DNA from 4 places in the Ventrimonas faecis genome. Region 1 is predicted to be linked to each of the others. Evidence: predicted binding sites of a transcription regulator. Region 1 holds the regulator's gene; each other region holds the start of a gene.
The links. The regulator Rex, encoded in region 1, represses fermentation and respiration genes when NADH is low (regulators of the CRP and FNR family bind a similar motif). The targets are predictions, from matches to a motif close to ATTGTTAANTANTTAACAAT.
Positions count from the first base shown of each region.

Region 2: the regulator Rex is predicted to act here: its motif matches at 1,768-1,787, upstream of gap (type I glyceraldehyde-3-phosphate dehydrogenase).
Region 3: the regulator Rex is predicted to act here: its motif matches at 1,293-1,312, upstream of WMO41_RS06955 (acyl-CoA carboxylase subunit beta).
Region 4: the regulator Rex is predicted to act here: its motif matches at 1,502-1,521, upstream of WMO41_RS04530 (NAD(P)H-dependent oxidoreductase subunit E).

Region 1 covers NZ_JBBMFJ010000003.1:170,364-173,481, forward strand. Annotated here, with positions in the region: gene abc-f (ribosomal protection-like ABC-F family protein) at 1-647, opposite strand, end outside; gene WMO41_RS02985 (redox-sensing transcriptional repressor Rex) at 825-1,496, shown strand; gene WMO41_RS02990 (NAD(P)H-hydrate dehydratase) at 1,622-3,118, shown strand, end outside.
Region 2 covers NZ_JBBMFJ010000001.1:52,927-56,044, reverse strand. Annotated here, with positions in the region: gene WMO41_RS00245 (Na/Pi cotransporter family protein) at 1-1,576, shown strand, start outside; gene gap (type I glyceraldehyde-3-phosphate dehydrogenase) at 1,822-2,853, shown strand; gene WMO41_RS00235 (phosphoglycerate kinase) at 2,980-3,118, shown strand, end outside.
Region 3 covers NZ_JBBMFJ010000011.1:38,841-41,958, forward strand. Annotated here, with positions in the region: gene WMO41_RS06955 (acyl-CoA carboxylase subunit beta) at 1-1,279, opposite strand, end outside; gene WMO41_RS06960 (D-alanyl-D-alanine carboxypeptidase family protein) at 1,433-2,782, opposite strand; gene WMO41_RS06965 (DNA polymerase Y family protein) at 2,906-3,118, shown strand, end outside.
Region 4 covers NZ_JBBMFJ010000006.1:39,816-42,933, forward strand. Annotated here, with positions in the region: gene trpS (tryptophan--tRNA ligase) at 1-797, opposite strand, end outside; tRNA gene WMO41_RS04515 (tRNA-Gln) at 987-1,058, shown strand; tRNA gene WMO41_RS04520 (tRNA-Glu) at 1,188-1,259, opposite strand; tRNA gene WMO41_RS04525 (tRNA-Pro) at 1,264-1,337, opposite strand; gene WMO41_RS04530 (NAD(P)H-dependent oxidoreductase subunit E) at 1,607-1,846, shown strand; gene WMO41_RS04535 ([Fe-Fe] hydrogenase large subunit C-terminal domain-containing protein) at 1,849-3,118, shown strand, end outside.

The sequences.
Region 1 (3,118 bases):
TGGGCCACGATGATGACGGCTCCGTTGTAGTTTAACAGGTAGGTTTCCAGCCAGGCAATGGATTCCATGTCCAGATGGTTGGTCGGCTCATCCAGGAGAATGATGTCCGGGCGGGAGAGCAGAAGCTTACCTAAGGATACGCGGGTTTTCTGGCCGCCGGAGAGGGTGGAGACGGTTTTGTCAAATTCGTCCTCGGTAAAGCCAAGGCCCTTTAACACACCGGTCAGTTCGCTTTTCCAGGCGTAGCCGTTCTCCAGCTCAAAGGTGTGGCTTAAGCGGCTGTAGGTGGAAAGCATCTGCTCCAGATCTTCTCCGGAGGCGTTCTGCATGTTTACCTCCAGTTCGCGGATCTGCTGTTCCATATCGATGATGGGCTGCTTGACTTCTTTTAATTCCTCGTAGATGGTGCGGCTGCTGTCCAGGTCCTGGTGCTGTGCCAGGTAGCCGAGGGTTTTCCCCTTTGCGAGAACGACTTCGCCGGAGTCTGCGGAAAGCTCTCCTACAATGATCTTTAACAGGGTGGACTTGCCGGCTCCGTTGATGCCGACGATGGCAGCCTTTTCCTGATCTTCTATATGAAAGGATACTTCGGACAGAATCTCATCCGTGCCGAAGGCTTTGTTTATGTGATTGCATGATAAAATCATAGATAACTCCATTTCGTTACGTTTTCTACTATAAGACTTATCAAGTATAATATAGGAATTTGGCACTTGTAAAGAGCTTTCTGTGTGTTTTTTGTTCAGGAATTGTTTGAACATTGACATAGATTTCGCAAGCGGTTATAATAGACTACAATAGTTTACGTATAGGAGATGTGCAGCATGGAAAACAGAGAGATATCCAAAGCAGTTATTACAAGGCTTCCGCGGTATTACCGTTATCTCGGAGAGCTTTTGGAATCAGGTGTAGAGCGTATCTCATCCAATGAACTGAGTACCCGGATGAAGGTGACTGCTTCCCAGATTCGTCAGGATTTAAATAATTTCGGAGGATTCGGCCAGCAGGGCTATGGCTATAACGTAAAATACCTGTATACAGAGATTGGCAAGATCCTTGGAATCGATCGTCAGCATAACCTGATCATCATCGGTGCCGGAAACCTGGGACAGGCCATTGCGAATTACGCGAATTTTGAAAAGCGCGGCTTCATCATCAAAGGTATGTTCGATATCAACCCGAGACTCATCGGCCTGGTAGTCCGCGGTATTGAAATCCGGGGCGTTGACGACCTGGAGCAGTTCATCAAGGACAATGACGTTCAGATGGCAGCGCTCACCATTCCGAAGACCAAGGCTCCGGAGATCGCAGACCGTCTGGTGAATGCCGGAATCAAGGCAATCTGGAATTTTGCCCATGTGGACCTGAATGTACCAGATGATGTTGTAGTTGAGAATGTACATCTTTCCGAGAGTCTGATGCGTCTGTCCTACCGTGTCTGCAGCATGCAGGACCGGAAAAAGGAAGAGGAAAGGAAGGCTCGCGGGGAATCCTAGAGGCAGAGTGTAACAGGGGTAAAAGCCGACAGGCGGGGACAATATAAGTTCTCCTGCCTGCCGGTTTTTTGAGTTTCGATCCACCCTTTACAGGAGAGCGTGCGGGCTCAGAGAGGAGACAGAACATGGATTACGCTGTAACGGCGCAGCAGATGAAAGCAATCGATCAGAACACCATACACGGGATCGGCATTCCGTCCATGGTACTTATGGAACGGGCAGCACTCGCCGTGGCAGAAGCCGCAGAGCATATGGCCGCAGAACGGAATCTTGGAAAGAAGGCCCGGATCCTGGCTGTGTGTGGTACCGGAAACAACGGGGCAGATGGTGTTGCCGCGGGACGTATCCTGCAGGGACGTGGATATGAGACCGTCCTTTTGTTTGCCGGCAATCCGGAACATGATTCGGAAGAGATGAAGGCGCAGAAACGGATTGCGGCAAATCTGAATCTTGCGCAGAGCAGGGTGTCAGAATACAAAGAAGCGCCGTGTGACATCATACTGGATGCGGTGTTTGGCATCGGCCTTGGCCGGGAAATCGGCGGTGAATACCGGAAAGTACTGGAAATGCTTGAGTCCATGCGGGAACAGTATGGGGCCGGAATCATTGCGGTGGACACACCATCCGGCATTCACGGCACCACCGGCGAGGTCATGGGGATTGCCCTGGAGGCCGATGTTACGGTGACGTTTGGTTACGCAAAGACCGGACTGCTTCTTGATCCGGGCAGACAGTATGCGGGAAAACTTGTGGTGGCCGATATCGGATTTCCTGAGGCCAGTCTGCTTAAGAGCGGCTGGGACGCAAAGGTGATCACGCCTGGGGATCTGACCTGGCTTCCAAGGCGCCGTCCGGATGGCAATAAAGGCACGTTTGGAAAGGTGCTGGTTATCGCGGGCAGCCGCGGCATGAGCGGAGCGGCTTATTTTTCCGCTCTTGGTGCCTACCGCACCGGGGCCGGGCTGGTAAAGATCCTGACGGTACAGGAAAACCGGCAGGTTCTGCAGACCCAGCTTCCTGAGGCCATTGTTAGCTGCTATGACCCGGAAGACGAGGAAGCCATGCAGAACATCCTGGAGCAGGAATGCGCCTGGGCTGATGTGATCGTGACCGGACCGGGACTGGGGCAGGAACCCTATACGGAATATCTGCTGGAGACTGTACTGTCGGACGCGTACGTTCCGGTTGTGCTGGACGCGGACGGCTTAAACTGCGTGGCGGCCCACCCGTATCTGACCCGGTATTTTACAGAGAACATCATCATTACGCCGCATATGGGCGAGATGAGCCGCCTGACTTCGGTCCCCATCGCGGATCTGAAGAAGGATCCGCTGGGAGAGGCAAGGGCCTACAGCGCCCGCTATGGAACCGTCTGCGTGCTGAAGGACGCAGTCACGGTAGTGACAGATAAGGACGGTGCTGCCTGGATCAACCGGAGCGGCTGCAGCGCCATGGCAAAGGGCGGTTCCGGGGATGTGCTCACCGGCGTGATCGCCGGGCTTTTAGCCCGCGGTATGGAATGCACAGAGGCAGCGGCCTTCGGTGTGTATGTACATGGCCACGCCGGACAGTATGCGGCAGCAGCGTATGGAGAGAACAGCGTGCTGGCCACAGATGTGGCA
Region 2 (3,118 bases), on a different contig from region 1:
GGCGGGAAGCAAGATGAGCAGTTTCCTTGGAATGCTCACCAATAACCGGTTTCTGGCTGTGGCACTGGGCGCACTGATCACGGCGATCATCCAGTCCAGTGGTGCGACAACGGTTATGGTAGTCGGTTTTGTAAGTGCAGGTGTGCTGAATCTGTCCCAGGCAGTGGGCGTGATCATGGGTGCCAACATTGGTACCACCATCACAGCATGGATCGTATCCATGAGCCAGCTGGGAGACGCGTTCGCGGTCATGAAGCCAAGCTTTTATGCGCCGGCCATCATCGGTATCGGAGCCCTGCTTCTGGTGTTTGCAAAGAGTCAGAAGAAAAAGACGGTCGGCGAGATCATGATCGGTCTTGGCCTGCTGTTTATTGGTCTGGACTTTATGTCCGGCTCCATCAATCCCTATACGGATGCTCCGATTTTTGCGAAGGCCTTTGAGGTGCTGGGCGGCAATCCGCTTCTTGGCATGATCATCGGTGCGCTGGTTACCGCGCTGCTGCAGAGTTCCTCTGCATCGGTTGGTATCCTGCAGACCCTGGCCATGAACGGAATCGTAACCACCAACGCAGCCATCTACATTACGCTGGGCCAGAATATCGGTTCCTGCGTGACTGCCATGCTTTCCAGTATGGGCGGCTCCCGCACGGCAAAACGCGCAGCTGTCATGCACCTGACCTTCAACGTCATTGGCGCGGTTGTATTCGGAACCATTGGTTTCATCTTTTTTAGCCTGCGTCCGGCGTTTGCGGCGTCCAATATCAACGCGGTGCAGATTTCCATTTTCCATACGGTCTTCAACCTGACGATGACCACGCTGTTGTTCCCGTTCGCGGATGTGCTGGTTAAGATTTCCGGCATGGTCGTGAAGGAGAAAGCAGAGGAAGAGCCGGTTGTGGAGGATGCGGAAACTGCTGCCACCCTCAAACATCTGGATGAGCGTATCTTCGAGTCTCCGGCATTCGCAGTGGAGACCGCAGCCCTTGAGGTTGTCCATATGGGTCAGATCACCTACGAAAATGTGGTCCGTGCCATTGATGCGGTCCTGACCGTGAACTCTGACGAGGTGGAAACGGTATTCAAGACCGAGCAGACCATCAATAATATGGAGAAGATGCTGACCGAGTATCTCATCAAGGTAGACAACCTTTCCCTGACGGAAAAACAGAAGAAGGTTGTAAACAACCTGTTTTACAGTGTCAGCGATATTGAGCGTATCGGTGACCATGCGGAAAACCTGGCAGAACAGGCCCAGTACATGGTAGAGCACGGACTTCAGTTCTCTACGACTGGTGCGGATGACTTAAAATCCATCAGCGACAGCGTGTTAAAATCCTTCCAGTATGCCATCGACGCAAGACAGAATGGCAATATGGAGGCAGTGCGCAAGGTCAGCCAGTATGAGGATGATGTCGACAGCCAGGAAGAGGAGCTTCGCGAGAAACACATCGAGCGCCTTTCAGCAGGAGAGTGCAAGGCCTCCGCGGGTGTGGTATTCCTGGATATCATCAGCAACCTGGAGCGTGTGTCCGACCATGCCTACAACCTGGCAGGCTATGTCAAGGACGAGATGTAGTAACTGACATAATCGTGAGCAGAATTGCGCAATTCATTCGGATTCTGTATACAAAGCACAAAAGAAAGCCCTTCGGAGCAGGTCTCCGAGGGGCTTCTTTGACAAAAACAAGACGATAATTCTATAGTTTTTGTCAATATGGCAAAAAAAGGCTTGCTATTTTGTGCATTATTAGGTACAATAAGAGCAAGGTTGATGAGTTTTTAACAATCATCATATTTTTAACAATCTAGGAGGAATGAATCATGGCAGTTAAAGTAGCAATCAATGGTTTTGGTCGTATCGGCCGTCTGGCTTTCAGACAGATGTTTGGCGCAGAGGGTTATGAGGTAGTAGCAATCAACGATTTAACCGATCCGAAGATGTTAGCTCACTTATTAAAATACGATACCGCACAGGGCGGATACGCAGGTCATATCGGTGAGGGCAAGCACACCGTAGAGGCTGGCGAGGATTCCATCACTGTAGACGGCAAGAAGATCACCATCTACAAAGAGGCTAAGGCTGCTGACCTTCCGTGGGGAGAGATTGGCGTAGATGTAGTATTAGAGTGTACTGGTTTCTACACCTCCAAAGAGAAAGCACAGGCTCACATTGACGCAGGCGCAAAGAAAGTTGTTATCTCCGCTCCGGCAGGCAACGACTTAAAGACCATCGTTTACAGCGTAAATGAGAACACCTTGACTGCAGATGATACCATCATTTCCGCAGCATCCTGCACCACCAACTGCCTGGCACCTATGGCAAAGGCTCTGAATGATTACGCTCCGATCCAGTCCGGTATCATGAGCACCATTCACGCTTACACCGGCGACCAGATGATTCTGGATGGCCCGCACAGAAAAGGTGATTTAAGAAGAGCAAGAGCAGGCGCTGCAAACATCGTTCCGAACTCCACCGGTGCTGCAAAAGCAATCGGTCTGGTTATTCCGGAGTTAAACGGCAAGCTCATCGGTTCCGCACAGCGTGTTCCGGTACCGACCGGTTCCACCACCATCTTAACCGCAGTTGTTAAGAAAGCAGGCGTTACCAAAGAAGACATCAACGCAGCTATGAAAGCAGCAGCAAGCGAGTCCTTCGGTTACAACGAGGATCCGATCGTTTCTTCTGATGTTATCGGTATGAGATACGGTTCCCTGTTCGACGCAACCCAGACCATGGTAGCTCAGATCGCAGATGATCTGTACGAGGTTCAGGTTGTTTCATGGTACGACAACGAGAACTCCTACACCAGCCAGATGGTTCGCACCATTAAGTACTTCGCAGAGCTGGCATAAGTTACAAACTTACAAAAGACTCCATAAGGGTCCGGTCACATGTGGGCCGGGCCCTTTTCTGTACATAGAAAAAGCGTTCTATGTACAGCTGTAATCAAATGTATACAAAGAAAGGGGACAACCTCTATGTTAAACAAAAAAAGTGTTGACGATCTGAAAAATTTAAAAGGAAAAAGAGTTCTGGTGCGCTGTGATTTCAACGTACCGTTAAAGAACGGTGTCATCACCGACGAGACCCGTATCGTGGCTGCACTGCCGACCATCC
Region 3 (3,118 bases), on a different contig from region 1:
TCTCGTTGATGAGAGCAACAGAATCATCTGCCTTTGCGATCTCGTCTGCATACATGATCTTAGCTGCAGCGGAAGCATCCATCATGCCGATGTTTGCGTTCGGCCATGCGTAAACTACATCTGCGCCGATGGACTTGGAGTTCATGGTCAGGTAAGCGGTACCATAAGCCTCGCCGACTACTACGGTTACCTTCGGAACGCTTGCATTTGCGAAAGCGTAGGTCAGGCGGCCTGCGTTCTTTGCGATGCGGCGCTCGGTGCACTTGCTTGCCTTGTAACCCTTTACGTTCACCAGGGTCAGTAACGGAATGTTGAACGCGTCACAGAAGGAAACGAACTTTGCTGCTTTCTCAGCGCCGTTAGCAGAGAGAACTGCCTCGAACTCGTCTTCCTTTACGCCATCTGCTGCGTAAACAGCGGTACGGTTTGCAACACATCCTACGGTAGTTCCGTTTAAGCGGATGAAGCCGGTTACCATGGACTTGTCGTAGTTTTTCTTAACCTCTAAGAAGAAGTTGTCATCAGAGATCTGTGCCAGGGCCAGGTCGGTAGCGCCTGCATAGTTCTCAAGATCGGAGCATACACGGTTTAAATCATCAGTGCACTCGCTGTAGGACATATCATCCTCGTTGTTTGCCGGAAGGATGGCTACCAGGGAGCGGATCTGGGATAAGATATCCTCTTCGCTCCCGGTAAAGTCAACCAGGCCGGTCTCCTCGCTCTGGAATGCTGCGCTGGAAGTATCGCACTTCTCAACACGGTTTCCGTCGATTGCGTTCGGAGAATTTACAAATAATTTTGCATTCTTCTCTTCCATAAAAATGAAGTCAGCCATAGCGGAAGCTACTGCCATACCGCCGCCGCAGGTACCGAAAATAGCGGAGATCTGCGGAACTACGCCGGATGCCATGGTCTGGCTTAAATACATCTCACCAAAGCCGTTTAATGCGTCAGTTGCCTCCTGCAGGCGAAGACCTGCGCAGTCAACCAGTCCGATAACCGGTGCGCCCATCTTTACAGCCATGGAATAGATGTTGGAAATTTTCTTTGCGTGCATCTCACCTAAGGAGCCGCCCAGTACGGAAGCATCCTGGCTGTACACATACACAAGGTTTCCTTCGATAGTACCGTAACCGGTGATCACGCCATCTGCCGGAGTCTCCTTGTCAGTCATGTTAAAATCGGTGCTTCTCGCTGTAATATAAGCGCCAACTTCAACAAAACTGTTCTCATCAAGTAATGCGTTGATTCTGTTACTTGCTGATGTTTGATTACTCATTTTGCAATCCTCCATTTTGAAATATTTGACGATCGCTGTATTTCTCTTTTGCATTGTTAAGAGAAAAACAAACTATCGCTTAGTAAATCCAATTTCTGCCGAGTATAATAATATAATGTCAGCCGATAAAATTCAAGTATTTTTGAAATTTTTTTACAATTTAAAGAAACTCCAGATCGTAACGACTTTTCGCATACAGTACGACAGGCTCCAGGCCTCTGCCGCTTCCACGGTATGGTATGTGCTCACGCCAATCATGTTCCCGCTCAGCCGGTATAAAACACGCCCTGCCGCTTCCCCTTCTCTCACCGGCGCCTGGAATTCTTTTTTCAGCTCATACTCTGCCTCTGCCCTTTCTCCGTCTGCCACGAGAAGCCGGAAGGCCCGTTTCTCCCCTGGGCTGTCAGAAACCGCGCAGATCCGGTCTTTATACGCACCATTTTTCAGCGGAATCTGGACCTGCTTTTCCTCAAACGCAAACTCCTGATAGAAAAAATGCTCTTTGCCATAGCGGTACAGTTTTCTCACATCTTCCCATTTCCAGGTTTTGTGGGGAGGCCATCCGCAGCCCAGCAGCGCGACAATAAACCCCCGGTCGCCGTCGGACAGCTGCGCAATATAGCAGTACCCCGCCCCTCCGGTAAATCCGGTCTTGCCGGTCACCGCCTCCTGTGTCATCTCCAGAAGCGCGTTGTGGTTCCTGCAAGAGTATGTATGCGTTCCATCCTGATCCGAAAAGGCATGGTTTCCGGTACGCGTTATTGTTAAAAATTCATCGCGTTTCGGTGAGACTTCCGTGCAGTAGCGCAGGATTTTTGCCAGTTCCGCAGCCGTAGTACTGTGCCGTATCCCTTCGCCCGCCTCGGTCTCTGCTTCCGCGTCCAGTCCGTTCGGCGTCAGAAATGTAGTGTCTTTACAGCCGATTTCGCGCGCCTTGCGGTTCATCGTTTCCGCAAAAGCCTCTATACTTCCACTGATATACTCTGCGATCACTACGGCGGAATCGTTATGAGACTCCAGCATCAGGGAATACAGAAGGTCCTGAAGTTTTAAGCGACTGCCCGCCGGAGCGCCGAGTTTTACCTTTGGCTGCGTCGCCGCTTTCTTTGAAACCTCACAGAAGTCGTCCGGGTTTCCCAGCTCCAGCGCCAGAATGCAGGTCATGATCTTGGTGGTACTGGCCATAGGCCGGATCTGATGCTCGTCCTTTCCATATAAAATGCGTCCGCTGTCCGCGTCCATTAAAACAGCGCTCTGAGCATGCAGGGAAAGTGGCTGTTCGCCGTCCTGTTTCATCTTCACAGATTTCTGCGCTACTGCAGTTTCATTCACCACAGCCTGTTCTTTCTCTGCTGTCTGCCATTCTTTGCCCGTCTGTACGCTTCCCGCGACCCGCCACGCATCCGGCTGCGGCCGCACACTTCCCCATGCCGCAAATCCGATGCTGATTCCGGCCATCAGCCCGATGATCCGGTTTTTCATTCCCGCTCCTTTTCTGCCCAATCCGCACTCCTTCATATTCTTTTATCATTCCATCTCTCTATCCTATTCTGGTAAATTTTCGGATATTCTGCTATGATAGAAGGCATATCGGACTTACAAAACAGGAACAGGAGGAAGCAAACCATGGAAACCAGAAAACGGCTGATTTTTCACATCGATGTAAATTCCGCGTTCTTAAGCTGGGAATCCGTATACCGCCTTTCCCAGGACCCGGACGTGCAGGATCTGCGCCTGATTCCATCCGCGGTGGGTGGAGATGTCAGTTCCCGGCACGGCATTATCCTGGCAAAATCCACCCCGGCGAAAAAGTTCGGCGTCGTGACGGCAGAAACCATC
Region 4 (3,118 bases), on a different contig from region 1:
TAATCCGGCAGGAACTCTGCGAAGTGCTCCGGACGGCTGAAAGCATCGAGGTAGATAAATACCGGGTTGCCCTCAACCTTACCCGGATCTTCCACACGAAGGTGGTTCGGATCGGTGAACATGGACATGATCTTCTTGCGGATATCCTCTGGCTCATCGGATAAGTAGATGCAGTTCCCCAGAGATTTACTCATTTTTGCCTTGCCGTCGATACCCGGCAGTCTTAAGCATGCCTGGTTCTGCGGGAGGAGGATCTGCGGCTCAACCAGGGTCTCACCGTATACGGAATTGAATTTGTGTACGATCTCGCGGCACTGCTCGATCATCGGCATCTGGTCCTCACCAACCGGAACGGTGGTAGCCTTGAATGCAGTGATGTCGGCTGCCTGGCTGATCGGGTAGCAGAAGAAGCCAACAGGAATGCTTGCCTCAAAGTTGCGCATCTGGATCTCAGATTTTACGGTTGGGTTTCTCTGAAGGCGGGAAACGGTAACCAGATTCATATAGTAGAAGCTGAGCTCAGTCAGCTCCGGAACCATGGACTGGATGAAGATAGTGGACTTCTCCGGGTCGAGGCCGCAGGAAAGGTAATCCAGAGCAACCTGGATGATGTTGTCGCGTACCTTTTCCGGGTGTTCTGCGTTGTCAGTTAAAGCCTGCGCATCGGCGATCATGATGTAGATCTCATCGTATTTGCCGGAATTCTGCAGTCTGACACGCTCTTTTAATGAGCCAACATAGTGGCCAACATGAAGACGGCCGGTAGGACGGTCGCCGGTCAGAATAATCTGTTTCATATATGATAGGACTCCTTTGTTCTTTGTGCGGCGCTGCCGCTGATTCTTCTATTATAATATCTTCGATGGGACGCGTCAACCAAATCGAAGGTTTCGGGCTGGGGATTTTGCTGATTTGGAAAGCAAAGCTATTGCTTTTTTGGCGGGAATCAGATATAATAGACAGGCGTTTATATTTCTATAAACCATTGGGCCATCGCCAAGCGGTAAGGCACAGCACTTTGACTGCTGCACTCGAGGGTTCGAATCCCGCTGGCCCAGCTGAAAAAAAGAGCAGGACATTTTTCGTTATGAAGGATGTCGTGCTCTTTTTCAATAGATCTGTGTCTGTATAACAAAAAACACCAGAGCAAACGCTCTGGTGTTTCTTCGCTTTGATTCTTGATTCTATGACCTCATCGGGAATCGAACCCGAGTTTACGCCGTGAGAGGGCGTCGTCTTAACCGCTTGACCATGAGGCCAGAATCGAGGCGACAAGATTCGAACTTGCGACCTCTGCGTCCCGAACGCAGCGCTCTACCAAACTGAGCCACGCCTCGAAGCGACTCCAATAATATAGCATCATTCGGGAAATAATGCAAGCACTTTTTTGAAAAAATTGAAAAAAGTTTTTTGCGGTCGGATTCTGCGATGGAGAACCGGTGGAAGAATGCCGTGTATACAAGAAAAAACAAGGTTTTGCGCCGTTTTATGCAATTTGCTTATTGATAAAAATGTGTCAATATGAGAAAATGAATCTATAGTATGCGCACTGTGCGCATTTGGGTCATTATCTGTCAACAACAGTTAAATTTTGGAGGATTGGGTTATGAGAGTTACGATCTGTATCGGAAGTGCATGTCATTTAAAAGGATCAAGAGAAATCATCCAGCGCCTGCAGGAGCTGGTAAAGGAACACGGAGTTTCTGATAAGGTAGATTTAAACGGAGCGTTCTGTACCGGAAACTGTGTCAACGGTGTCTGCGTGACGGTAGACGGAGAGCTGTTCTCCTTGAAGCCGGAAACTACCGATGACTTCTTTGCAAAGGAAATTTTAGGGAGACTGTAAGTATGGCAATTATTGACTTTAAAGCAACGAAATGCCGTCATTGTTACAAATGTGTGCGTAACTGCGAAGTCAAGGCCATCATGGTAAAAGACGGGCGTGCGGAGATCATGCCGGAGAACTGTATTCTCTGCGGGCGCTGCCTGCAGATCTGCCCCCAGTCGGCCAAAACGCTGGTCAGTGACCTGAGCCTGGTAAAAGGCATGGTTGAGGCCGGAGAGAAGGTTGTGGTTTCCATTGCGCCGTCTTATATGGGACTCTTAAAATACCACACCATCGGGCAGGTACGCTGTGCGCTGATGCGCTTAGGGTTTGCCGATGTACGGGAAACTGCGGAGGGAGCCGCTCTGGTAACTGCGGAGTACGCGAAGCTTCTTTCGGAAGGAGCCATGAAAAATATCATCAGCACCTGCTGTCCCAGTGTGAACGCGCTGATTGAGAAATATTACCCGCAGCTGATTCCGTATCTGGCTCCGGTGGTTTCTCCGATGATCGCCCACGGACGGATGATCAAACAGCAGATGGGAGCGGACACCAAAGTCGTTTTCCTTGGCCCCTGCATTGCGAAAAAGCAGGAGGCACTGGATCCGCGCCATGCGGACTGCATCGACGCGGTGTTAAACTTCAATGACATCAACCGCTGGCTGAATGAAGAGGATATCGTCATCGAGGATTGCGAGGATACCCCGTTTGAGCGGATGAACCCGCGGGTAAACCGCCTCTATCCGGTGACCAGCGGCGTGATCAATTCGGTGGTGGCTACACAGTCCGGACAGGATAATTACCGGAAGTTTTATGTACATGGTGAGAGCAACTGCATTGATCTGTGCCAGAGCATGGTACGCGGCGAGATCACGGGCTGCTTCATTGAGATGAACATGTGCTCCGGCGGCTGCATTAAGGGGCCAACTGTTAATGACCGTTCCATTTCCCGGTTTAAGGTGAAGCTGGATATGGAAGAACGGATCAGCCACGATCCGGTGCCGGAGGAAGAGACAGCTCCGGTGCTTGAGGCGGTATCGCTGAATAAGGTATTTTTCGACCGTACCCCGCATGATCCGGTTCCCTCTGAGGAGGAGATCCGCCAGATTCTTGCAAAGACCGGAAAGATGCGCCCGGACGATGAATTAAACTGCGGCGCCTGCGGTTATCCGACCTGCCGCGAGAAAGCCATTGCGGTGTATCAGAAAAAGGCCGAGCTTGATATGTGCATTCCGTTCATGTACGAGAAATCCAAGTCCTTCGCGAACCTGGTTATGGAGACATCGCCGAATG